One region of the Paraburkholderia sp. J76 genome, then DNA from elsewhere that is predicted to be linked to it. Evidence: predicted binding sites of a transcription regulator. Region 1 holds the regulator's gene; each other region holds the start of a gene.
The links. The regulator FliA, encoded in region 1, starts transcription of late flagellar genes. The targets are predictions, from matches to a motif close to CTAAAGTTTNNNNNNNNNNNGCCGNTA.

Region 1 (5,719 bases):
GCAAGCATGCCGACGCAGCGCAAACCGTGAGCGAAGCGATCCGCACGCGCATCGAACAGGTCGTGAACGAAACGGTGATGAACGAGCTGGCCTCCATGCGCGGCATGATGGAAGAGCAGTTCGCGGGTCTCCTGTGGGGCGAGCGCCAGCGCCGCAGCCCGGTGCAGGGCGCGCTCACCAAGCAGCTTTTTGCCGCGGGCTTCTCGGCGCAGCTCGTGAAAATGATGATCGACCGCCTGCCCGACGTGCAAACCGAAGAGGCCGGCATGGAGTGGCTCCAGTCGGTGCTCGAATCGAATCTGCCCGTCCTCGAAGACGAAGAGGCGCTCATGGAGCGCGGCGGCGTATTCGCGCTGATGGGCCCGACGGGCGTGGGCAAGACCACGACCACGGCGAAGCTCGCCGCGCGCTGCGTGATGCGCTTCGGCGCGAGCAAGGTGGCGCTCCTCACCACCGACAGCTACCGTATCGGCGGCCACGAGCAACTGCGCATCTTCGGCAAGATCCTCGGCGTGTCCGTGCATGCCGTGCGCGACGGCGCGGACCTCCAGCTCGCGCTCACCGAACTCAAGAACAAGCACATCGTGCTGATCGACACGATCGGCATGAGCCAGCGCGACCGCGCCGTGGCCGACCAGATCGCCATGCTGTGCGGCGCGGGTCGTCCGGTGCAGCGCCTTCTGCTGCTCTCGGCGACGAACCACGGCGACACGCTCAACGAAGTCGTGCAGGCATACCAGAGCGAAAACGCACCGCTCACGGGCTGCATTCTCACCAAGCTCGACGAGGCGACCAACCTCGGCAGCGCGCTCGACACCGTGCTGCGCTACAAGCTGCCGGTGCACTACGTCTCGACCGGCCAGAAGGTGCCCGAGAACCTGTACGTGGCGACGCGCCGCTTCCTGATCCGCAGCGCTTTCTGCATTCCGCGAGAGAGTTCGCCGTTCGTGCCGCACGAAGACGATATTCCGGCGCTGCTGTCGGCACTCTCGACGCGTTCGAATTCGCAGGCTCCCGAGGTCAGGTTTGGATAAGTTCGTCATCGATCAGGCCGAAGGGCTGCGGCGGCTTCTCGCGCGCGAAGGCTCGCGGGTGGTCGCGGTGACGGGCGGAGCGGGTTCGCCCGGACGCACGACCACCGTGGTCAATCTCGCGGCGGCGCTCACCGCGCAGGGCAAGGACGTGCTCGTGATCGACGAGTGCCTCGGCTCGCGCTCGGTCTGCTCGCTCATAGGCGGCGTGCGCGGCGCGGGCAGCTTCGCTGCTGTGATGCGCGGCGAGCGCACGCTCGAGGAAGCCGTGGGGCGTCATGCGCTCGGCTTCGGCGTGCTGGCCGCCTCGCGTGACAACCGCGCGCAGTACACGGCCGCGCAGTTGCAGAAGGTGATCTCGGGCCCCGCGGACATCGTATTGATCGACGCGCAGCTCGACGCCGAAGGCGCGCTGTCGCCGCTCGCCATGCACGCGCATGACGTGCTGATCGTGATGCGCGTCGGCGCGCAGTCGATCACGGACGCCTATGCGTGCATGAAACGGCTGCACTTCGCGCATGCGATCGCGCAGTTTCGCGTGCTCGCGAATCATGTGGCGAACGCGAGCGACGCGCACGCCGCGATCGAGAACCTCGCGGGGGTGGCGAGCCGCTACCTGAGCGTTTCGCTCGAAAGCGCCGGTAGCGTCGCCGCCGATCAGCACATGGCGCAGGCGCTCAGGCTCGCGCGCTGCATCGTCGATGCGTTTCCGTCGACATCCGCCGCGCGCGACTTCCGGCACGTGGCCGCCGAACTGCCGCACTGGCCCATGCGACCCGCGGTTTCCGCGTGCTCGCCGGCCACGGCGCGCGCCGGGGCGGCGCTCGTCGAGTCGCACGAAGAACATGAAGCGGCGGGCGACGCATCCGCCGACGATACGGATGGCGCGCCGCAAGCCGCCGTCCAGCCACACGCTACCCATGCAACGCATGCAACAAGCACGACAAACGCAACAAACGCCGCACACAGCGCGCTCGCCGCGAACGCCGATTCGTTCGCAGCAAGCGTGACGGGTGTGCATCCCGCACCCAACGCAACATCGGCGTCCGCGTCGGCCCATGTGGGCTGGCGGACCGATACGCCCGCGCAGCGCACGTCGCCGCAGCACGTCTGACGTGCTCACGACGACGCCACACAGGGACATGAGAAGTGGAGAGCACGATGTATAACGCTCAAGGAAAAATTTCGCAGGCCGACGTGCTTGCGAAATACGCGCCGCTCGTGAGACGGCTCGGCTTGCAGCTCGTGGCCAAGATGCCGGCGAGCGTGGACCTCGACGACCTGATCCAGGCGGGCATGATCGGCCTGCTCGACGCGGCCAACCGCTATAAGGAAGATCAGGGCGCGCAATTCGAGACCTATGCGAGCCAGCGCATTCGCGGCGCGATGCTCGACGAACTGCGCAGCAACGACTGGCTGCCGCGCAGCCTGCGGCGCACCTCGCGCGAAGTGGAAAGCGCCGTGCATCAGGTGGAGCAGCGCCTTGGCCGCTCGGCGAGCGAAACGGAGATCGCCGAGCATCTGAGCATGCCGCTCGACGAGTATCAGAGCATGCTGCAGGACCTGCACGGCAGCCAGCTCATCTACTACGAAGACTTCGACCGCTCCGCCGAGGACGAACCGTTCCTCGACCGCTACTGTGTCGATCACTCGGACCCGCTTTCGGCCCTGCTCGACGACAGCCTGCGCGGCGCGCTCGTCGAGGCGATCGAGCGGCTGCCCGAGCGCGAGAAGCTGCTCATGTCGCTCTACTACGAGCGCGGCATGAACCTGCGCGAAATCGGCGCGGTGATGGAGGTGAGCGAGTCGCGCGTGTGCCAGTTGCACAGCCAGGCGGTGGCGCGCCTGCGCACGCGGCTGCGCGAGATGTCGTGGGCGGGCCAGGAGAGTTGAGACGAATGCCGTAGACAGACGCTCCGCGCGGTTTTTCGCGCGGGCCGGGTGCGGTGAAAAAGCCGGAGTGCGAAAGCGCTTCGGCTTTTTTGTTGATGTCAGGATGAAGCCGTTGGTGACAATTTGGCACCGTAAGTGATATAGTGGCTCCAGCCCGTGAACCGGGATCGAATCGGTCCGCCCGGGCTCCGGTATTTACGGTGGGGGGTGCCCCGCGTCGCGCTTCAGAACCCCGGGCCCGGCATCCGCCAAACGATGTAGGCGTGCCCCAAGCTCGAAAAAAGGATGAACAATGGCTATCAACAACGGTGTGGAAAGCTCCAGCCGCGGGCGAATCACTGCCCGGTTGAGTGCGGAGAAGCAGGAAATCCTGCAGCTTGCTGCAGATCTCTCGGGCAGTACCGTCAACCAGTTTATTGTGCAAGCCGCGCTCAGGGCGGCGGAGCAGGTCATCGAGCAGGAAGAGGTCATTCGCTCCATCCGCCTGACGATGGACGAATCGAAGCGCTTCTTCGCGCTGCTGGATGAGCCGCCGAAGCCCAACGAGGCGCTGCAGCGCGCGATGGCTCGCTTCAGGAAAAACAAGAGTGGAAACACAGATTCGTCAGTTGAGGGAGGGCGATGACCGCAACAGCTTCGATTGCGGCGTCGATTCGATGAACGAATGGATTCGCCACGTAGCGAATCAGCATCAAAAGAAGAATCTGTCTCGCACTTATGTCGCCGCGGCGTCGTCTGCTCCACGCACGATAGCGGGCTACTACGCGCTCGCGGCGACAGCGGTGGAAACGGACGGCATGCGCGGCGCAAAACTCCCGAGGAGCGCGTCGGCGGTCTTGCTCGCGCGGCTGGCGGTGGACGTGCGGCACCACGGCCAAGGCCTTGGCGAATTTCTGCTTATGCACGCGCTAAATGTCGTGCTGAAAGCGTCGGGCAGGGTAGGCGTGCAATGCGTCATCGTCGATGCGCTCGATGACAACGCAGCAGGGTTCTATCGAAAATACGGATTCGAGCCGTTCACGGATGCGCCGCGAAGACTCTTCCTGCCCGTCGCGACAATCGAGCAGGCATGAAGGCCCGATGGCTAGCCACACCACCCGTCAGTCCCAAACAAAAAGCCGAAGCATCCCTTGCTTCGGCTTTTGTCCTTGCGCCTACGACGCGCCCGCGCGCCTTACAGCCCGAACGCCGGCAAACGTCCATCGGGACCGTACAACATCGCGCCGTTGCCCGTTTCGCCGCGCAGGATCGAGAGCGCGCGGCGGTTATGTTCCATGCGCGTGCGGATCATCATGCCGATCGTGAGATTCTTGCGGCGCGCGCGTTCGGTCGAGCCCTTGAGCAGCGCCCACTGGCTCGCGAGGCGCGTGTCGCCGTCGCAGGCCATTTCGATGCCTTTGCGGCCGCCGGGCAGGCCGAGGCCAGCCAGTTGCGCGTCGCGCGCCTTTTCGAGACCCGCGAGGCGCTGCGTGAGCGTCGTCTTCTGTTCGACGATTTGCGGGAGCGCCTCGATGCCGTCGGCCGACACGAGCGCCTTTTCTTCATAGGCGAGCAGCGACGCGAACGCCTCGACAGTGGCGTGTTCGTCGATCAGCGTGGCTAACAGGGCATCTTTCATTGCAAGGCACCAAAAAACGAAGGTTGCGCGGCGCTCGTGGGCCGGGTGTCAGTTGCCCGACGTCGGCTTCATGAGGTCGCGCGCGGTCTGGATCACGCCGTCGGCGATCTTGCCCGCGTCGATCTGCAGCGTGCCGTTGCGGATCGCGTCCTTGATCGACTGCACGTGCGTCATGTCGATGTCGGCCGAGCCGCTCGCGGCGAGCGAGCGCAGCGTCGACGACAGCGACGAAAGGCTCACGTTCGAGCCGCCGGCCGCGCCCGCTGCGTTCGCGCTGCCTGCGGCGCCGGAAGCGGCCGCATTATCGGTGCTGGCGGTGCTTACGCCGGTCGAATCGCCTTGCGAACGCGCGAGGCCATCCTGCAGCGTGCGCGGATCATTGCGGGTGGAGGAGTCAACTTTCACGATGGGCTTTCCTGATCGATTTGACCTTGATAACGGCACAGGCCGGGCCGAACTTTAGCGCGAAAATCCCACCGTTACATGCTGTTACGTGTGCTGACGCACACAGCCGGAAAGCCGACGAAGCGAGCCGCCGGGAGGCGGTTGGCCCCCGCGAATCCGGCCCGTGGAACCGGCCCTAGATCTGCACCTGGACCGTCCCGGCGTCCTTGACCACGCCCGAGATGATCTGGCCGCCGCTCGTGCGCACGCGCACCTGCTGGCCGGGTTCGGCGTTGTTGAGCGCGCTGCCTTCGGCCGAGATCGTGAAGTTGCTGCCCACGGCGATTACCTTGACCGTTTGCCCGATCACGACCGAGGCCGCGCTGCGCAGCATGTCGGTGCGCAGCGGCAGTCCCGCCGAAATGCGCGCGAGCGCGACGGCGCCCGTCGCCTGATTGGGATCGGTGATGATGGTCTGCGGCAGGCTCGCGAGGTCGCCCGCGCGCGGCATGAAGTCGGCGGCCGAGAGGGCTTCGCCCGCGCCGATCTGGCGCGAGGCCACGTAGTAGGTCACGTCCACGGCAACGCGCGCGCTCACGTAGAGCGTCCACGGCTTCGCGCCGATGCAGCGCATCCCCACGGTCGTGTGGCCGTACGTGCGCGCGCCCGGCGGCATGAAGGGCTCCAGCGACGCGCAAGCCGCGAGGCCGCGCGGAAACACGGGCGCGACCGTGATGCTTACGCGGCCCGGCAAGCCCGCCGACTGCTGCTGCAGGAACGCGAGAGCGGCGGC
Region 2 (5,719 bases), on a different contig from region 1:
CTGGCCGGCGAAATCGCCGGACGCGCGCAGCCGCTGCCGTGGTTCGACGTCCAGGTGATCCACGATCTGGATCTCGCGCATCGGCTCTCGCGCGCTCACCGTCTGCTGGAGGCCGACGCCGACTGGCGGCGCGCCACGGCCGGGCCGGAACCCGGCGCCGGCCCGGCTGGCGTGGCCCCCATTCCCCCACTTCCCGGCGCGCCGTCTACCGCGTCATGTTCCGATCTGCTCGCCGTGGAAGGCGCGCTGCTCGACGCGCTATCGACGCTGCTCACGCGCTACGGCCGCACGCGCGAGGCGGCGTTCAGGCACGGTCCGAACGACCCGCGCGTGGAAACGATGAAGGCCCTCCTCGCCGCCGATCTCGCCGCGCCGCTGCGCGTGGCCGATCTTGCCCAGGCGGTCGGCCTTTCGCCGTTTCACGCCACGCGGCTATTCACGCAGGCGACCGGCCTGCCGCCGCACGCCTGGCGCACGCAGTTGCGCCTGCAACGCGCCCTCGGCCCGCTGCGCGAAGGCGCCACGGTCGCCGACGTCGCCGTGGCGAGCGGCTTCACCGACCAGAGCCATTTCACGCGGCACTTCCGGCGCATGTTCGGCGTGCCGCCGGGGCGCTGGCAATCGTCCTGAGCGCGCCGACCGCCCCACGCCGCAAGAACGTACAAGCCACGCGCATCGCCGCCCGCTATGCTGTCCCCATGTATCAGGAGGACAGTTTGACCACGCATCCCACGCCGCACCCTCACCGCACCGCCGAATTCATGGCAGGCGCGCGCGACACGATCCCCATGATGATCGGCGCCGCGCCCTTCGGCGTGATCTTCGGCACGCTCGTCACGTCGGGGCCGCTTTCGCTCTGGCACGGCCAGTTCATGTCGCTCGCCGTATTCGCGGGCTCTGCGCAGTTCATCGCGCTCGGGCTGATCGCCTCGCACGCGAGCTTCGCGGTGATCTGGGCTACCACGTTTATCGTGAACCTGCGGCACGTGCTCTACAGTGCGACGCTCGCGCCTTATGTCTCGCATTTGCCGCTGCGCTGGCGTCTCGTGCTCGGCGGCCTGCTCACCGATGAGGTCTTCGCCGTCGCGTGGGCGCACTTCCGCCGTCATCCGCCCGGCGACGATGTCTCGCCGTGGCATTTCCTCGGTTCGGGCGTCTCGATGTACCTGAACTGGCAGCTCTGGACCGCCGCCGGCCTGCTGTTCGGCGCGGCGTTCCCCGGCCTCCAGTCGCTCGGCCTCGACTTCGCGATGGTCGCGACCTTCATCGCCATCGTCGTGCCGCAGTTAGTCGCCGTGCGTTACCTCGCCGCCGCCGCGACTGCGGGCGCGCTCGCCTTTTTCTGGCAGGGCTGGCCGTACAAGCTCGGGTTGCTCGGCGCCGTGCTCGCGGGCGTGGTCGTGGGTGTCGTTCTCTCGCGTCCGGGTTCGTCGCGCGGCGCCCGCGCCGGCAGCGAGTCCCCGCACAAGTCCCCCAACGTCCAACGCACCGCAGGAGCCGGGCAATGAGCTACGTCATCCTGATTCTCGGCATGGCCCTCATCACCCTGGTCATCCGCACCGCGGTGTTCGTGCTCGGCGAGCGGCTCGTGTTCCCGCCGCTCGTGCGCACCGCGCTCGGCTTCGTGCCTGTCACCGTGCTCACGGCCATCATCGTGCCGATGGCGGTCTCGCCCCACGGCCAGGGCGCCGAACTGACCTGGCACAATCCGCAACTCGTCGGCGCGCTCGCGGCAGTCGTCGTCAGCGCGCTCACGAAGCGGCCGCTGCTCACCATCGCGGTCGGGCTCGGCGTGTTCTTCCTCTGGCAAGGCGTGGTCCTGCGCTAGGGCAGCCCCTCGCCCCTTGCGCTCAAGTTTCGCCCCGGGCCGCCGTTAAACCCGTCAAGGCCTGCTCTGGCAGGCCACTGCTCGAACGGCGAGAGCACGCGAGAAGCGCTAAGGATTACACCGGGGCAACCACAATGGGGCATATCACCCTCAAGCTGAAGGATGAAACGCTTGCGTCGCTGCGCAAGGATTTCGACGCGTTCCTGCGCGTCTCGCTCAAACTCGACCCGCAGTTCGCCACGCCGGAATTCGAGGATTACCTGCGCGCGAAGCTGCTCGACAACATGACGCCGCTCACGGAACACGCCGTGCAGCGGCTCCTGCAAGGCGGCCAGTACGCGTGGGCCAAGCGCACGCTCGACAAGGAGTTCCCCGAGGTCGTCTCGATCCTCATGCGGCAGGCGGGCGAATTCGGTTTCGGCTTCGCGTCGCGGCCCGAATGGACGCCAGACGAACTCTCGAAGCAGTGCCGCGATTGGGCGGCGGCTATCGTGAGCGAGGCCCAGGGCGACGACACGCTGGTCGATCCGCTCGCGGCCCAGATCAAATCGGGCGTGCAGGACATCCAGGCGCTGGAAGAGTCGATGCAGACGCCCGCGTGGCGGCTCACCGAATCGCTGCGTCAACGCGTGTACGAAGCGAAGATCGGCTGCGAGCAGGCCAGCGGCAGCCTGGCGCGCGAGCGCCTCGGCGAACTGCGCGGGCTTCTGAGGCTGGGCGTCACGCACGGCGTGTTCCAGAAGCAGGAAGCGCAACAGATCATGGAGTATCTGCGGCTGCTCAAGCCCGAGATTTTCGTCGAGGAGCCCGACGACGTCTTCACGCGCCTCGCCGCGTGGCTGCGCAACTTCTTCATGCCGCCGCAGCGCGCTACGGCGCGCGAGCAGCGGCGTTGAGCGCCTCGCCGGGCCTCTTCAGTCCCACATCTTCCTGAGCTTCGCGGCGATCTCGACCTTCGCCTGCGCGGCGGCGGCGAGTCCCGCCGCGCTCGGCGCGCCCGCCACGGGCGCAGGCGGCCACGCGCGCGATTCGAACAGCGGCAACATGGGCGCGGCGATGAAGCGCGTGCGCGAAGCCCATACGTGCCGGTCGCCCGACGCCGCCTGGTTGTGCACGTAAAAACGCTGCGGCACGACGATGTGCAGATCCTCTTTTGCGCGCGTCATCGCCACGTAGAGCAGCCGCCGCTCCTCCTCCAGTTCGTCGTCGCTGCCCGCACCCAGATCGGACGGAATGCAGCCGTCCACGCCATTGAGCACGAACACGTTGCGCCACTCCTGCCCTTTCGCCGAATGGATCGTCGAGAGGATCAGGTAGTCTTCGTCGAGCAGCGGATCGGCGGATTCGGCGCTCGTGGCGTCGGGCGGATCGAGCGTGAGTTCGGTGAGAAAGCGCTCGCGCGAGGCGTAGGTGCTCGCGATGCTTTCCATTTGCAGCAGGTCCGCGAGCCGCACCGGCGCGTCTTCGTGGTTGCGCTCCAGATGCGGTTCGTACCAGCGCCGCACGCGCTCGAATTCGGCGGGCCACGGCGTCGCGCGCATGGCGAGGCTGTCGATGAGCGCCGCGAACGCGGGCCAGTCCCCGGCCGCGCGCGGCGGCGGCGCAAAGGCCGCCAGCGCCTCGGCGGCGCGATACGCGCCCGTGCACGCGGCCACCTGGTCGAGCAGACGCGCGGCGTTGGCGGGCCCGACGCCCGGCAGCAACTGCGTCACGCGAAACCCCGCCACGCGGTCGAGCGGATTCTCGGCCCAGCGCAGCACCGCCAGCACGTCCTTCACGTGCGCGGCGTCGAGAAAACGCAGGCCGCCGAACTTCACGAACGGGATATTGCGCCGCGCCAGTTCGATTTCGAGCGTCGCGCTGTGGTGCGCCGCGCGAAACAGCACGGCCTGCTGCTTGAGTTTCATGCCCGCCTCGCGCGCTTCGAGAATCTGCTCGACGACGTAGCGCGCCTGGGTCGCCTCGTCGGCCACGGTGACGAGGCGCGGGCGCTGCTGCGAGGGGCGATCGGTCCACAGGTTCTTGGTGAAACGCTCGGCGGCGGCGTCGATCACGGCGTTCGAGGCCGCGAGGATCGGCGCCGTCGAACGGTAGTTGCGCTCCAGCGTCACCTGACGCGCGGGCGGGTCGAACTGCGCCGGGAAGTCGAGAATGTTGCGCACGGTCGCGCCGCGAAACGAGTAGATCGCCTGCGCATCGTCGCCGACCACGGTCAGGCCGCGGCCGTCGGGCTTGAGTGCGAGCAGGATCGAGGCCTGCAGGCGGTTGGTGTCCTGGTATTCGTCGACGAGGATGTGGTCGAAGCGGCCCGCGAGATCGGCGGCGATGGCCGGCTCGGCGGCCATGTGCGCCCAGTAGAGCAGCAGGTCGTCGTAGTCGAGGACATTCTGCTTCTGCTTGGCGTCCACGTAGGCCGCGAACAGCGCGCGCAACTGCGGCTCCCATTCGAGGCACCACGAAAACGAGCGGTTGAGCACGTTGGCGAGCGAATCGCCCGTGTTGACCGCGCGCGAGTAGATCGCAAGGCAGGTCGATTTCGAGGGGAAACGCTTTTCTTTCGCCGAGAAGCCCAGTTCGTGGCGCACGAGGTTCATGAGATCGGCGGAATCCTCGCGGTCGTTGATCGTGAACGCAGGCGAAAGGCCGATGTGGTCGGCGTACTCGCGCAACAACCGCGCGCCCACGCCGTGAAAAGTGCCCGCCCACGTGAGCCCCTGCGCGAGCACGGCGGCCGCGCCCGGCGCACCGGCGGCGATGCGCGCCACGCGCCGGGTCATTTCCTGCGCGGCGCGCCGCGAGAACGTGAGCAGCAAGATGCGGTGCGGATCGGCGCCCCCCGCGATCAGATGCGCGACGCGGTGAGCGAGCGTATTCGTCTTGCCCGAGCCGGCGCCCGCGATCACGAGCAACGGGCCCGGCAGCGCCGAGCCCGGCGCATAGCCCGCCTCGCCGCCGTGCTCGACGGCCTCGCGCTGCGCGTCGTTGAGCTTCGCGAGCCACGCGGATACGGCACTCGCCGCTTCGGCGTGCGCCTGGCTGGCGTCGGAGACGGAGGAATCGGCAACGGAGACAGTGGACACGGCGGGCGCTGGGACGATGAACGTGGCGAATCGGGAAGGAGCGACGCACACTGTATATCCATACACCCTGCGTCCGCAAGCGCCTGATTCCATGGCGATCTGGCGGGATTTAACGCCACCCGGCCTCGCTGCATCTCGCCCAAACGAAGCGGCGGCCTCCGTTGCCGGAGGCCGCCGCGAGAAAGCGCTGTCGAAGGCAGCGCCTACCGTTGGTTACAGCGATTGTTACTGCGACTGGCCGCCCTGCTGCTGAGCCGACATGCCGTTCATCTGGTCCTTCATTTCCGAATCATTGGCCTGACGGTCGGCCTTGTGGTTGATCTTGGCGTCCTTGACCTGAGCCTTGTACTGCGACTTCGCCTGCTTCTTCGCGTCGCTGTACTCGGCGTTTGCCGACTTCTTCGCGCTGCGGTATTCGGCATTCGCCTCGGCGTTGGCGTTGCGCTTTTGCACCAGCGGGTCAGGCGACTGCGGCGCGGTCAGGTTTTGCGGCGCAGGCGTGGGTTGCGCAATTCCAGCCGCCGCCGGGGCCGGCGCGCCCGGGGGCGTCATCGTCGGGGCTTCGCCGCCGGCCTGTGCCGCGCCCGGCGCCGCGTTTTGCGCCGCGTTTTGCGCATAAGCGCCCTGCGCGAATACGGCAGCAGTGGTCACGGTGGCAAAAGCGGCGGTAGCGGTGAGCAGCTTGCGAATCTGGGTCATGGCGTTATCCTCCTTGCAGTGGTTCCGAAGGCGCTTTTGCAGCGGGCAAAGCCCGCTGGAGCCGCGCCCCCGCTCGACGGCCGCGTCAGGAAACGCGAGCGGCGCTGTCGAT
Region 3 (5,719 bases), on a different contig from region 1:
CCGCTCGAATGTAACGTCAGTTGACAACCCGACCCTCCTGCGCGGGACTGCGATTGTCAGGCGCGGCTCGTAATCCTTTCTGCATCAAGGGCTCACTGTCAAAACAGCCGTTTGGGCAGCAAGAATCGTATGAAACGAAAGCTTACAAGTAGTCACGTATTCCTCCGCCTGGGCCCGATAAGCTTTGAACCGTGGTCGCAACACAAAGGCACCCGGTGCCGCGTGACTGACGACGCAACCCAAGAGGAGGTAACTCATGAATACGAAGAGCTGGAAGACCCCCGCCCGCGCCATCGCCGCTGCACTGATCGCCGGTGGCGCATTGATGGGCGCATCGAGCGCTTTTGCCCAATCCGCGCCGTACGGCGCCCCGTATGGGCTGCGTGCCGAAGCGGCGCCGCAATACGGCCAGCCGCACATGATGCCGGTGGACGCGCGCATCTCGATCGGCTGGCATGAGGACCGTTACTGGGACGGCCACCGATACTGGGCGCACGACGAGTGGATGCACCATCATCCGCACGATCCGGGTCCCCCGCACTACCGCGACGACCACCGTCCGCCGCCCCCGCGTTACTGATCCGCATGACGCATGATGCGTGATCGCCGGGCCGCCTTTCCTGGCGGCGCCGGATGTGGCACACCGAGGCCGGTCTTCCGCAGGGAAGACCGGCCTCGGCGCATTTCAGCGCCTTACTTCGCCGCGAGCGCAATCATCAGAATATTTCATTCGTCGTGCGAATCAATATGGCTTGCCTGCCCGCCGCTACACGGTTGCGCGCCGCCATGCGGCACGCCGATCGCAACCAGAAAGGCAGACGTCAGTAATTGCAGGTAATGCGCAAGCGTTGCCTCTCGAGCGTCCCGCGAGTAACGTGAATGGGCGTTTCGTTCCCCGGAGCGCACGGTGTATTCTCATTGCCCGGCCAGAGATGGCCGGGATTTTTTTTTGCGCGCTTGTCAGGTTTTTTTCCGGTTGCGGACGTAATTTTGCGGACGTAATGTGAGGTCGCCTCTTGAGAACAGGCGAGCCTTGTGACCCCGGTCGCGACACAGTCCGACCGGGTCTTTTTTTGGCTTCCGTGCCTGGGAGAATCGCGTCGGCCGGGCGGCGCCGCGAGAGAAAGAACAATGACGGATCACCGAATGAGGAGTTCGGCTTCGCTCCAGCCAGAGCTAGATCCGTCATGCCCGCCATTATCCGGTTCAAGGGCCGGGACGTCACTAGCGTCGGGCGCAAAGAACCATTACGGAAACTGGCAAGATATGGGGACGGGCGCAGGAATCCGGCCAGTGCGCATCGGCTAACATGGTGGTTTCGCCTGCTGTGGCAATCCGCTTGTCCCAACCGCTTGTGCCAACCTTCACCCTCGCCCGCCCTGTCGCCGCGGAACTCGATATCCGCAAGAGCCGCTTCATCGCGCACGCCATTCCCGTTGCCGACCGCGAGGCGGCCATGGCCGAAATCCGCCGTCTGCGCGACGAACATCCCGCCGCCACGCACGTATGCTGGGCGCTCCTCGCGGGCGGCCAGTCCGGCATGTCCGACGACGGCGAGCCCTCCGGCACCGCCGGGCGCCCGATCCTCGAAGTGCTGCGCCATCACGACCTGGACGGCGTGCTCGCGGCCGTGGTGCGCTATTACGGCGGCGTGAAGCTCGGCGCGGGCGGCCTCGTGCGCGCCTATACCGACGCCATCGCCAGCGCGTTGCAAGCGGCCGAGCGCGTCGAGCGCATCGCGCAGGCGCGCCTCACGGTCGAACTGGGCTACCCCGACGAAACCCGCGTGCGCCACTGGATCGATCAGGAGCAGTTCACGCTCGTGGAGAGCCAGTACGCCATGACGGTCCGGCTCACGATCCAGTTGCCCGCGACCGCCGTGGACGCCGCGCGCCACGCTCTCACCGACCTCACGCAAGGCCGCTCGGGCTTTCCCGAGCACGTCTGAACACGCGGCGCGGAGATGCCGCGCAAAGGTTTCAAATTCTTTTCGATTCTTTCATAAAGTTTCATGAAAGCTTGCCGTAATGAAAGCATGACCGCGCATTCGCGCGTTCCGTCGACTCGACGCACCAGAACGAACGGACTTCTTTCATGGCAAGCACGATCACGAACACCACCGCCAGCGCGAACAGCGCGCTGAGCGACGCCGCCCAGTCGATCATCAGCGGCGCGACCAATTCCACGCTCGACGTGAACCAGCTCGTCAAGGCGCTCGTCAACGCGAAGATCGCGGGCCCGAGCGCCGTCCTCAGCGCGAAGCAGACGGCAAGCAACACGACGCTCTCCGCGCTCGGCACGCTCAAATCGGCGCTCGCCTCGCTTCAGAGCGCGCTCGATCCGTTCAGGGACGGCGCCGCGCTGCAACGCTTCACGGTCACGACGAGCGAAAAGGACAAAGGCCTGAGCGCGGTGGCCGGCAAGAACGCGGTGGCGAGCAGCTTCACGGTCGAAGTCGATCATCTGGCGACGGCGCACAAACTCACCTCGGATAGCTTCGACACCGGCGAAACGCTCGGCGAGGGCAGCCTCGACATTTCGACGGGCGGCAAGTCCATGCATCTGACGGTCGCGGCGGGCAGCAACAAGCTCACCGACGTCGTCGCGGCGATCAACCGGGCGAAGGACAACCCCGGCGTCACGGCGTCGATCGTCAACGGCGCCGACGGCCAGCACCTCGTGCTGAGCGCGAACCGGACGGGCGCGGCCAACGCGATCGAGGTGCAGGCAGGCGCGGGCGTCGATACGCGCCTCGCCTCCTCGCAGATGCACGAAGTCGAGCCAGCCGGCGACGCCGAACTGCGCATCGACGGCACGCGCGTCACGAGCGCGAGCAACACGCTGGAGGGCGTGGTGAGCGACCTCACGATCAAGCTCGGAAGCGCCTCGGTGGGCACGAAGCAAACGCTCGCCATCGCCGCCGACACCGAAGCGACCGGCACGTCGATCCGCGACTTCGTGAAGGCGTACAACAGCTACGTGGATGCCCTGAACGGCTTGACTTCGTACACGGCGGCGACCGGTTCGACCGGCGCGCAAGCGGGCGCGCTGCTCGGCGACTCGATCGCGCGCACGCTCGCGGCGAATTTGCCGGCGGTCATATCGGCGGGCGTGAAGGGCAACGACGGCGTGACCCATTCGCTGGGCGAAATCGGCATCAAGCTCGGCAAGAGCGGCAAGCTGGAGATCGACGACGACACGTTCAAGCAGGCGCTGCAAGCGGGCAACAACGGTGGCAACAGCGGGGGCAACAGCGCGATTGCGGCACTGTTCGGCAGCGGCGGCATGACCGCGAAACTCAGCAGCGCCATCACGCCCTACGTGCAGTCGAGCGGCATTATCGAGCGGCGCAGCACGGCCATCAACAAGGAGCTGGACGACATCAAGAAGCAGTCGTCGATGCTCGATGCGCGCGCAACCCAGCTCACCGCGCAATTCAACCGCCAGTTCACCGCGCTCAATAAACTCATGTCGATCATGAACAACAACCAGCAGTATCTGACGCAGCTTTTCGGCGGCGCGAACAGCGCGGGCGCCCTCGCGACGAATCACAAATAAGGCTTGAACAGACGCGGCGCGACGCTAGCAAACGTGGAGCGCGGACAAAAAAAGGCCGCCGATCCATTCGTAATCGGCGGCCAACAGGGGACGTGAAGAACAACCGCGAATCGAACTATCAAATCGACCCGACCGCTTCATCATGGCGAGCCAAAATTAAGCCAAACTTAAACCCGCGCAAAAACCGGCCGGAAATTCCGGCGCTCGCGCGCAGGCAAATGAACGAACGCGTGATAATGGGCTGGCTATACTTTGATGTGCCACCCAACCGGGAAGAGCTGCCATGTTTGATCGACTGCATCGGTTTATCGAGGGCGCGGGTCCCGCGCGGCGCCATCGCGTCTGGAGCAAGGTGCGCATTTTCGTGGCCGCAATGGGCACGCTCGGCTCCGCCGCCGGCATCGCCATCGCAGTGGTCGGGCTCATCAACTTCGACCACCAGAAGGTGATTACCGGCGTGGCCATCATCATTATCTGCACGGCGATCTACGTCTCGATCCTCGTGCGCGACCGCAATCGCGTGGACTAGCGTACGCCGCCCCGGCGTTACTGCAGGTTCTGACCGTCGCGCGTAACGTGCACGGCCGTCGCGGCCACGTAGTCGGCGCGAATGCTGTCGCCCACCTTGAGCGATTCGAGCGGCACGTCCGGCGGCGCCACGACCACGACCGTCTGACGCGGCCCGCGCAGCGCGACCTTGCGGCTCTTGCGGTCGATCTTCTCCACCGTCGCAATCACCTGAACGCTATGCGCCGTCCCCGCCACGCCGCCGGAAGCGGGCATGGTCGCGACCGTATCGACGCGCGAGCGTATGCCTCTCGTAGCGACCTTTTCGGCGCGCAGCAGCAACGCCTCCTTGTAGACGATATTCACGTGGTCGCCGGGCTTGAGCTTGCTCACGTCGCCAATGGAGGGATCGACTGCGATCGTCACCACGTTGCGCCGCGCGCCGCGCAGCGTGACCGAATTGGTCGCCGCGTCGACGCTCACGACCGTCGCCGAGGTCTGCACCTCGCCGATCTGCAGTTGCGCGTTGGGCGCACTTTCGGGCGCGGCGTCGGACGCCGTCTGCGCACGCAGCGGCACGTGCGGCGACACGCCGAGGGCAAGCACGAGCAAAGCGCCGAGCAGCGGCGCGGAAGAACGATAGCGCGTGGACATGCAGCCTCCTTCGGTGGATGGTGAATCGTGAATGGCAGGCGAGCGGCATCGCACCGCTCGCCCGCATCAAGCGCCGTTCATGCAGGCTTCCTCGGCCGCGCAGCGCAGGTAATGGGCATACACGCGCTCGCGTTCCTCGCTCGCAAGCTGACGCTTCTCGGCCAGCCGCAGCATGCGGTGCCGGTCCGCGCCGAGCGTTGCGTAGTAGCGCTCCGCATGCAGGCGCTTGAAGCGCGTATAGAAGTCCGGGCCGGGCAGCCCCGAATCGGTCGAGAGCAGCGACGCATAGTCGGCCTCGCGCGGCTCGCACAACGCGGCCGCGGCCGCCTCGAGCTTTTCGTAACGCACCCGCAACGGCACGTCGCCGGCGAACAGGGCATGAAACGCGCCGTACGGCACGAGCGAGCGCCGGCTCGCGGCCCGCCGCAACAAACGACTTACCTTTTCATCGAGTTCTTGATTCATTCGCAGCGGCCAGAAAGCGGACCGCCGCCCATACCGCGCGTCGTTTGACGAAAAGCGCGGACGTATCTGGCGGCCCGGCAGGATTCAGGGACCCGTTTCGCCCCGCGATGCACAGCGCGGCGAATCCGGCATTCTGCATTCGTTCATTCGAATCCAATCCGCATTCGAATCGATTCGAAATGTTTGCGAAAAACATTCTGCACAAAAAAAGCAAATCGCTCCCTGAAATTGCCCGGCAGACGGCGACGCTCATCCCCCACAATGGCGATTCTTACGCGGCAGTGACAAAAAACGATAACAAACATCTAAAGAAAGAGGCCTTTGTTTAATTCATTACGGATAGAAATCTCATTCAATTCACTATCCGCTGAATGCCCAATTAGTCATACAAAACAAGACATAGCGCGGCTTTCCGATAATTGAGCAAACCAGTCTGGTTATCGGACTGCAATCGGAGCAAACTTCGCATTACGGAAATCAATGCGAAATGGCATCTTCCATTGACGATCCGCGCGAGTCGGTTGTTTTTTCCCAT

Region 2: the regulator FliA is predicted to act here: its motif matches at 1,850-1,876, upstream of U5768_RS28565 (DUF4088 family protein).
Region 3: the regulator FliA is predicted to act here: its motif matches at 2,002-2,028, upstream of fliD (flagellar filament capping protein FliD).

What each region holds. Positions count from the first base shown of each region.
Region 1 covers NZ_CAJMZJ010000008.1:248,020-253,738, forward strand. Annotated here, with positions in the region: gene flhF (flagellar biosynthesis protein FlhF) at 1-1,034, shown strand, start outside; partial or broken gene U5768_RS17655 (MinD/ParA family protein) at 1,027-1,884, shown strand; gene U5768_RS17660 (RNA polymerase sigma factor FliA) at 2,193-2,924, shown strand; gene U5768_RS17665 (DUF1778 domain-containing protein) at 3,217-3,549, shown strand; gene U5768_RS17670 (GNAT family N-acetyltransferase) at 3,512-3,997, shown strand; gene U5768_RS17675 (flagellar protein FlgN) at 4,099-4,542, opposite strand; gene flgM (flagellar biosynthesis anti-sigma factor FlgM) at 4,591-4,947, opposite strand; gene flgA (flagellar basal body P-ring formation chaperone FlgA) at 5,123-5,719, opposite strand, start outside.
Region 2 covers NZ_CAJMZJ010000019.1:43,347-49,065, reverse strand. Annotated here, with positions in the region: gene U5768_RS28580 (AraC family transcriptional regulator) at 1-630, shown strand, start outside; gene U5768_RS28575 (AzlC family ABC transporter permease) at 699-1,508, shown strand; gene U5768_RS28570 (AzlD domain-containing protein) at 1,505-1,828, shown strand; gene U5768_RS28565 (DUF4088 family protein) at 1,963-2,724, shown strand; gene U5768_RS28560 (ATP-dependent helicase) at 2,743-5,001, opposite strand; gene U5768_RS28555 (hypothetical protein) at 5,134-5,607, opposite strand.
Region 3 covers NZ_CAJMZJ010000006.1:330,641-336,359, reverse strand. Annotated here, with positions in the region: gene U5768_RS14740 (hypothetical protein) at 257-580, shown strand; gene U5768_RS14735 (IMPACT family protein) at 1,310-1,948, shown strand; gene fliD (flagellar filament capping protein FliD) at 2,095-3,558, shown strand; gene U5768_RS14725 (DUF2964 family protein) at 3,842-4,087, shown strand; gene U5768_RS14720 (hypothetical protein) at 4,105-4,719, opposite strand; gene U5768_RS14715 (hypothetical protein) at 4,786-5,184, opposite strand; gene U5768_RS14710 (hypothetical protein) at 5,229-5,513, shown strand; gene U5768_RS14705 (hypothetical protein) at 5,604-5,719, shown strand, end outside.